DNA from 2 places in the Xylanimonas allomyrinae genome. Region 1 is predicted to be linked to the other one. Evidence: predicted binding sites of a transcription regulator. Region 1 holds the regulator's gene; the other holds the start of a gene.
The links. The regulator LexA, encoded in region 1, represses DNA repair genes until DNA is damaged. The targets are predictions, from matches to a motif close to TCGAACANNTGTTCGA.
Positions count from the first base shown of each region.

Region 1 (4,206 bases):
CCCCACGCTCGTGCAGCAGTTCGCCGCGGACCCTGCCACGTGCCTGTTCGGGACGCTCTCGCTGTGGCAGGGCGTCGATGTCCCCGGGGCCTCGTGCCAGCTCGTGCTCATCGACCGCATCCCGTTCCCGCGCCCTGACGACCCCGTGCGCTCGGCGCGTGCGCGCGCCGTCGAGCAGTCCGGGGGCAACGGGTTCATGCAGGTCTCCGCGACGCATGCCGCGCTCCTGCTCGCCCAGGGTGCCGGGAGGCTGATCCGCACCACGGATGACCGTGGCGTCGTCGCGGTGCTCGATCCGCGCCTCGTGACCGCGCGCTACGGCACCTTCTTGACACGGTCGATGCCGGACTTCTGGCCCACGACCGACACTGCAGTCGTGCGTGCTGCGCTGCGCCGACTCGACACCTAGTCTGGGCGGCGGCACGGTCCTCCGGGACCGGGCCGCCGCACGCCACCCACGGAGGACCACGTGACCGTTCCCGCTCTGCGGAGCACCACCACCAAGCTTGCGATCGTCGGCGCCGGCGCGGTGGGGTCGACCCTCGCCTATGCCGCGCTGATGCGCGGGACGGCGCGCACCGTCGCACTGCTCGACGTGAACCGGCAGAAGGTGGAGGCCGAGGTCCTCGACCTCCAGCACGGCATGATGTTCATCCCGCCCGCCGAGATCGTCGGATCCGACGACGTCGAGGTGTGCCGCGGTGCGGACGTCGTCGTCATCACCGCGGGAGCCAAGCAGCAGCCGGGCCAGACGCGGCTCGACCTCGCAGAGGCCACCATCGGGCTGACGAAGAAGATCCTCCCCGGCCTGCTCGACGTCGCGCCCGACGCGATCTACATCATGGTCACCAACCCCGTCGACATCGTCACCTATGCCGCGCAGAAGATCTCCGGCCTCCCGCGCGAACGAGTCTTCGGCTCGGGAACCGTGCTCGACTCCTCGCGCCTGCGTGCCGCCCTCGCCCTTCACTGCGGCGTCGCAGTGGGCAACGTGCACGCCTACATCGCAGGCGAGCACGGCGACTCCGAGATCGTGCTGTGGAGCTCGGCGACCATCGGCGGCGTGCCCTTGCTCGAATGGAAGGCCCTGCCCGGGCGCGGCGAGCTCGGCGAGACCGAGCGCGCAGCCATCGCGCACGAGGTCGTCGACTCCGCCTACCGGATCATCGCCGGCAAGGGGGCGACCAACTACGCCGTCGGCCTGGCATCGACCCGCATCATCGAGGCCGTGCTCAAGAACGAGCACCGCGTCCTGACCGTCTCCTCGCGTCTCGACGACTACTACGGCGTGACCGACGTATGCCTGTCGGTCCCGTCCGTCGTGGACCGTCGGGGGGTGCCGGAGGTGCTGCGGGTGCCGCTGTCCGATGCGGAGATCGCGGGGCTGACGGCGTCGGCCGAGAGCATGAAGGCGGTCCAGAAGCGGTTCGGACTGTAGGTCGCAGCGTCGCCGGTGCGGCACGCGTGACCGACCGTCCTCGAGGACTGGCCGCGATCCTTCGGCGCTGGGGTTCACGGGGCGGCGGTGCCGATCTCGCGCGCCCCGTCTGAACGCGCCCTGTCTCATCGGCGCACCCGTCTCGACGCGCCCTGCCTCGGCGCGCTCGTTTCGGCGCACCAGTTTCGGCGCGCTCGTTTCGGCGCGCCCGTTTCGGCGCGCCCTGCCTCGGCGCGCTCGTTTCGGCGCGCCCGTTTCAGCGCGCCCGTTTCGGCGCGCCCGTTTCGGCGCACCCGTTTCAGCGCACCCTGTCTCTGCGCGCGCAGAGGGCGGGCGCGACGCGCCCTGGCTGGTGCGCGCGTCCGGTCACGCACGCTCGACGGTCTCCGTCAGAGTGCGCGCAGCACCGCGACGACACGGCCGAGAATCTGGGCCTCGTCTCCGGGGATCGGCGCGTACGCCGGGTTCTGCGGCAACAGCCACAGGTGCCCGTGGTCCCGCTTGAATGTCTTCACCGTCGCCTCGCCGTCGATCATCGCGGCCACGACCTCGCCGTTCTCCGCGACGGGCTGTCGCCGCACCACGACCCAGTCGCCGTCGCAGATCGCGGCGTCGACCATGGAGTCGCCCTGCACCTTGAGCAAGAACAGGTCACCGTCGCCGACGAGCTGGCGGGGGAGTGGGAACACGTCCTCGACGAGCTGTTCGGCCAGAATCGGGCCACCGGCCGCGATGCGCCCGACGACGGGCACGTACGACGGTGCGGCGAGCTGCTCGTCGTCGAGGCCCACGTCGAGACCGGCGACGAGTCCTGCCGCCGGGTGTGCCTCGCGGCCGGCGGAGGGAGCGGCCGTCTGTGCACCGCCTGTGTCGTCGCTGTCGGCAGCGGACGGGTCGACGACCTCCATCGCACGCGGCCGGTTCGGGTCGCGGCGTAGGTAGCCCTTGCGCTCAAGGGTCATGAGCTGATGCTTGACCGACGAGGGGCTCGCCAGCCCGACGGCCTCGCCGATCTCACGCATCGTGGGCGGATACCCACGGGTCTCGACCGAGGTGCGAATCGTCTCGAGGACGCGCTGCTGCCGCGGGGTCAGACCGCGCTTCGACCCCGGATCGGGAAGCGTGCTCACCGTCGCCAGCCCAGGGGCGCCCGTCCCCGTGCTCGTCGTGCGACCCGTCATGACCTCTCCGTCCGTCGTCGTTCGCACACCCTTCGCGGGTGCGCGTCTGCCTCGTCGGTGGTGACCGTCCGGCGACCGTCTGACGACCTTTGTTTGTGCTGGTCGTAGGCCCAGCCTAGGGCACGAGTCCCGCGGGATCAAACACGTGTTCGACGCGTGTCTCGACATTGTCGGCGGGCCGTGTCATGCTACAGGTGTTCTAACGAACGCCTGTTCTAACGAACCGGTGTTCGAAGCCGAAGACCGACCCCGGAGGATCTCATGGCCGCCATGACCGTCAGCCCTGCGGCTCGTACGTTCCCGTCCGCCCCGCGTGGGGTGTCGATGCCCCACGGCGCCTTCGGGCTGGGTGGCCTGCGGCTGACGGTGCGCGGACGGGTGGTGCTGATCGCCGTCGCCGTGCTGGTCTCGGGCGCGTTCCTCGGGCTGGGTGGGCGCGCCTTCGCGTCCGATCCGGGACGTCCGACCGAAGTCACGGTCCATACTGTCGCACCGGGGGAGACTCTGTGGGGCTACGCGCGGCAGGTCGCCGCGCCCGGTGAGGACGTGCGCGATGTCGTGGCACACCTGCTCGACCTCAACGAACTGAGCTCGGTGGCACTCACCGTCGGCCAGACCATCCTCCTTCCCGCCGCCTGACCAGCGAATGTGCTGAGATGTGCGCACTCACGGTGCGCCGCGCCCGGTAGTCTCACGGGCATGCACTGCCCGTTCTGCCGTCACCCCGACTCACGTGTGGTCGATTCGCGAACCTCAGACGATGGCTCGGTGATCCGTCGTCGCCGCCAGTGCCCGTCATGCGGACGCCGGTTCACGACGCTCGAGACAGCGAGCCTGTCGGTGGTCAAGCGGTCCGGTGCAACAGAGCCCTTCAGCCGCGACAAGATCGTGCTGGGCGTGCGCAAGGCGTGCCAGGGTCGGCCGGTGAGCGAGGACGACCTGGCGATCCTCGCCCAGAAGGTCGAGGAGACCCTCCGCCAGCAGGGCAGCGCCGAGATCGACGCGTACGAGATCGGACTGGCGATCTTGGGCCCGCTGAGGGACCTCGACGAGGTCGCCTACCTGCGCTTCGCGAGCGTCTACCAGGCGTTCGAGTCCCTCGAGGACTTCGAGAGCGCGATCACGTCGCTGCGCGCCGAGCACGCCGACCGACTGACCGACGACGAGGCGACGACGTCGGAGCCGAACCGGAAGGGCTGAGCCCTCAGGCCCCAGCGGCCGGGCCCGGAGGGAACTCGGGACGGTCGAATGCGTCCCGGATCCGCAGGCGCACCGTGGTCGCCATCTCCTGAAGCTTGGCCGAAGCCCCGCGCTGGGCGACGTCGGAGATGTCGGTGACGACGTAGCCGACGTCGCCGCGCGTGGCGAGAACCTGGCCCTCGATGTTGGCGCCGTGCTCGGCGAAGACCTGGTTGACTGCGGCCAGGACGCCAGGCACGTTGCGGTGCAGCACCATGATGCGGCCGACGCCCGTGGGAGCGAGCTGGAGGTTGGGCAGGTTGACGCTCAGCATGGTCGAGCCCGTGGCGAGGTAGTCGCGCAGCTTGCCGGCGACGAACTCGCCGATCGCCTCCTGCGCCTCCTCGG
Region 1 is NZ_CP035495.1:560,214-564,419, forward strand. It holds gene ET495_RS02490 (ATP-dependent DNA helicase) at 1-409, shown strand, start outside; gene ET495_RS02495 (L-lactate dehydrogenase) at 470-1,438, shown strand; gene lexA (transcriptional repressor LexA) at 1,828-2,619, opposite strand; gene ET495_RS02505 (LysM peptidoglycan-binding domain-containing protein) at 2,890-3,258, shown strand; gene nrdR (transcriptional regulator NrdR) at 3,319-3,819, shown strand; gene serA (phosphoglycerate dehydrogenase) at 3,824-4,206, opposite strand, start outside.

Region 2 (4,206 bases), 580 kb from region 1:
GATGACGCGCTCGGGCTACTTCCACTTCTTCGCCGAGACGTGCCGTCAGGACGAGGTCTTCTTCCTCGCCCGGGTGCCGGCGGGCATCGAGCCCGACGCCTCCGGCTGGACCGACGTCGAACGCGAGGTGCTCGAGGGGCTGGCGTGGCTGTCGCCCGTCGAGCTGCGCGAGCAGCCGCTCGAGGTGTTCCCGACGGCGCTGCCCGACGTCGTCGAGAGGCTGGCGTCCGGCTGGGACGGCACGGTGCTGCACCTCGGTGAGGAGCACGACGACTGAGCACGGGGGCGTGCCGTGCGCCCTAGACTGCCGGGCGTGACTTCCACCCCCACCATCGGCGTCCTCGCGCTGCAGGGCGACGTGCGCGAGCACGCCGGCGCGCTCGAGCGGGCGGGCGCCCGTGCGGTCCCCGTCCGCCGCCGCAGTGAGCTCGCGGCGGTCGACGGCCTCGTCCTGCCGGGCGGCGAGTCGACGACGATCGACAAGCTGTTGCGCATCTTCGAGCTCGACGAGCCGCTGCGGACCCTCGTCGCGGGCGGGCTGCCCGTCTACGGCAGCTGCGCGGGGATGATCCTGCTGGCCGACCACATCGAGGCGGGCATCGAGGGGCAGCGGACCCTCGGCGGCATGGACGTGGTGGTGCGTCGCAACGCGTTCGGCCGGCAGGTCGACTCGTTCGAGGCCGACCTCGACGTCGCCGGCATCTCCGACCAGCCCGGCGGCGCACCGGTGCGCACGGTGTTCATCCGGGCGCCGTGGATCGAGCAGGCGGGCCCCGGTGTCGAGGTTCTGGCGCGTATCCCCGCACGCGCGACGGACGGCAGCCCCGTGCGGGTGGGCGCCGGTAAGATCGTCGCTGCACGTCAAGGGCGGCTGCTGGCGACCTCGTTCCACCCGGAGATCACCGGGGACGCGCGCGTTCACGCGCTGTTCGTCCGCATGGTCGCCGCCGGCTAAGAATCGCGAAGGAGACAGGTAGTCCATGTCCGGTCACTCCAAGTGGGCCACGACGAAGCACAAGAAGGCCGCGATCGACGCCAAGCGCGGCAAGCTCTTCGCGAAGCTCATCAAGAACATCGAGGTCGCGGCCCGCGTCGGCGGCGGAGACCCCGCGGGCAACCCGACGCTGTTCGACGCCATCCAGAAGGCCAAGAAGTCGTCGGTCCCCAACGACAACATCGACCGCGCCGTCAAGCGCGGCTCGGGCGAGGGCGCCGACGCCGTCGACTACCAGACGATCATGTACGAGGGCTACGGCACCAACGGCATCGCCGTGCTGGTCGAGTGCCTCACGGACAACAAGAACCGTGCCGCCTCCGAGGTGCGCCTGGCGTTCTCCCGCAACGGCGGCAACCTCGCCGACCCGGGCTCGGTGTCCTACCTGTTCTCGCGCAAGGGCCTGGTCGTGGTCCCCAAGTCGGACGGCGTGGGCGAGGACGAGGTCATGCTCGCCGCGCTCGAGGCCGGCGCCGAGGAGGTCACGGACGAGGGCGACACCGTCGAGGTGCTGTGCGAGGCGACCGACCTGGTCGCCGTGCGCACCGCGATCCAGGACGCCGGCATCGACTACGACAGCGCCGACGTCATCTTCCACCCGTCGATGCAGGTCGAGGTCGACGCCGAGGGTGCGCGCAAGATCCTGCGCCTCATCGACGCGCTCGAGGACTCCGACGACGTGCAGAACGTCTACGCCAACTTCGACGCGTCCGACGAGGTGCTCGCGGAGCTCGAGGACGACTGATCGCCGCGCCCTGGGGCGTGGCTGCCCGCGTCCGGCGCCGCGTTCCGTAGGGTGACAGCGTGCGCGTCCTCGGAGTCGACCCTGGCCTGACCCGGTGCGGCGTCGGCGTGGTCGACTCCCTGCCCGGGCGGCGGGCGCGGCTCGTCGCCGTCGGCGTCATCCGCTCCGACCCGGCCGCGAGCGTCGACCTGCGGCTGCTGACGCTCGCACGCGAGCTCGACGACTGGCTCGACGAGCACGTGCCCGACGTGGTCGCCGTCGAACGGGTCTTCGCCCAGCACAACGTCGGCACCGTCATGGGCACCGCCCAGGTGGCGGGGCTGGCGATGGTCGCGGCCGCGCGCCGCGGGGTCCCGGTGGCGCTGCACACGCCGTCGGAGGTCAAGGCCGCCGTCACCGGCTCGGGTCGCGCCGGCAAGGCGCAGGTGCAGCGCATGGTGCAGACGCTCCTGGGTCTTGCCGACCCGCCACGCCCGGCCGACGCCGCGGACGCGCTCGCGCTCGCGATCACCCACCTGTGGCGCCCCGCCGGCGCACTCCAGGGCGGCGACCGCCACGAGCTCACCCCGGCCCAGCGTGCGTGGGCCGCCGCCGAGCACGCGGCCCGGCACGCGCCCCGCCCCGCCGCTCGGCCCGCCCCGAGATAGCCCCGCCCCGGGGAGGCTCCCCGTCGGCGGGTGGCGCGGTTCGCGCGCGGCGTGCGCATCGTCGCGCGCGTCCGGGTGCCGTCCTGGGGGTGTCGTCGACGGGAGGCGGCGCAGGATTGGTAGGTTGGGGCCTCGTACGGGTGTTCGACAAGGAGGAGTGCCGGTGATCGCGTCGCTGACCGGGATCGTGGAGCGCGTGTCGCTCGACCGGGCCGTGATCAACGTCCAAGGGGTCGGGTACCTCGTTCATGCGACGCCGGGCACGCTCGCGCGGCTGCGGATCGGCGAGGCATCCATGCTCTACACGACGATGGTGGTGCGCGAGGAGTCCATGACCCTGTACGCGTTCGCCGACGACGACGAGCGCGACGTGTTCGAGACCGCGCAGTCCGTCTCGGGCGTCGGCCCGCGCATCGCGCTGGCGATCCTCGCGGTCCACACGCCCGACGCCGTGCGCGCCGCGATGCACACCCAGGACGTCAAGGCGCTCACACGCGTGCCGGGCATCGGGCCGAAGGTCGCCCAGCGCATCCTGCTGGAGCTCGGCGGCAAGCTCGGCGCACCCACGGGGGCCGGGAACGGCGCCACGGCAGGCTCGCCCGCCGCTGCCGGCGACCAGCGGGGCAAGGTCGTCGAGGCCCTGGTCGGTCTGGGCTACCCCAGCAAGGTCGCCGAGGACGCCGTCGCCCGCGCCCTGAAGGACTCCGGCGCCGAGACGGTGGCCGAGCCCGACGTCGCCGCGACCCTGCGCGCGACGCTGCGCTCCCTGGGCGGCCGCCGTGGTTGACGGCCGCTACGAGGAGCCCCAGTTCACCAGCGAGCGGATCGTCACGGCGTCGGCCGACGACGTCGAGCGGGCCGCCGAGGCGGCGCTGCGCCCCAAGCGGCTCGCGGAGTTCGTCGGCCAGCCGGTCGTGCGCGACCAGCTCTCGCTCGTGCTGCAAGCCGCGATCGCGCGCGGCGCCCCACCCGACCACGTGCTGCTCTCCGGACCGCCCGGCCTCGGCAAGACGACGCTGGCGATGATCATCGCGGGCGAGCTGGGCACGTCCCTGCGCGTGACGAGCGGCCCGGCGATCCAGCACGCCGGCGACCTCGCGGCCGTGCTGTCCTCGCTCGAGGAGGGCGAGGTGCTCTTCATCGACGAGATCCACCGCCTCGCCCGCCCGGCCGAGGAGCTGCTGTACGTCGCGATGGAGGACTTCCGCGTCGACGTCGTCGTCGGCAAGGGGGCGGGGGCGAGCGCGATCCCGCTCGCGCTGCCGCCGTTCACCGTCGTGGGTGCGACCACACGCTCGGGGCTGCTGCCCGCTCCGCTGCGCGACAGGTTCGGCTTCACCGGGCACCTGGACTTCTACGACGCGGCAGACCTGGAACGCGTCATCGTCCGCTCGGCCGGGCTGCTCGGCGTCGACCTGGAGCACGCGGCGGCACACGAGATCGCCGGCCGCTCGCGCGGCACGCCCCGCATCGCCAACCGCCTGCTGCGGCGCGTGCGCGACTGGGCGCAGGTGCGCGGCAGCGGCAGGCTCGACCTGGCCGCCGCGCACGCGGCGCTCGAGGTCTTCGAGGTCGACCCGGTGGGCCTCGACCGGCTCGACAGGGCCGTGCTCGACGCGCTGTGCCGTCGCTTCGGCGGCGGCCCGGTCGGCCTGTCCACGCTCGCGATGACGGTGGGCGAGGAGGCCGACACCGTCGAGACGGTCGCCGAGCCCTACCTGGTCCGCGAAGGGTTCGTGGCCCGCACGCCGCGCGGTCGCGTCGCCACGCCGCTCGCCTGGGAGCACCTCGGGCTGGCCGTCCCGGCGGGCGCGCTCGGG
Region 2 is NZ_CP035495.1:1,139,906-1,144,111, reverse strand. It holds gene ET495_RS05185 (NUDIX hydrolase) at 1-277, shown strand, start outside; gene pdxT (pyridoxal 5'-phosphate synthase glutaminase subunit PdxT) at 314-955, shown strand; gene ET495_RS05175 (YebC/PmpR family DNA-binding transcriptional regulator) at 981-1,739, shown strand; gene ruvC (crossover junction endodeoxyribonuclease RuvC) at 1,799-2,386, shown strand; gene ruvA (Holliday junction branch migration protein RuvA) at 2,550-3,173, shown strand; gene ruvB (Holliday junction branch migration DNA helicase RuvB) at 3,166-4,206, shown strand, end outside.
Region 2: the regulator LexA is predicted to act here: its motif matches at 2,519-2,534, upstream of ruvA (Holliday junction branch migration protein RuvA).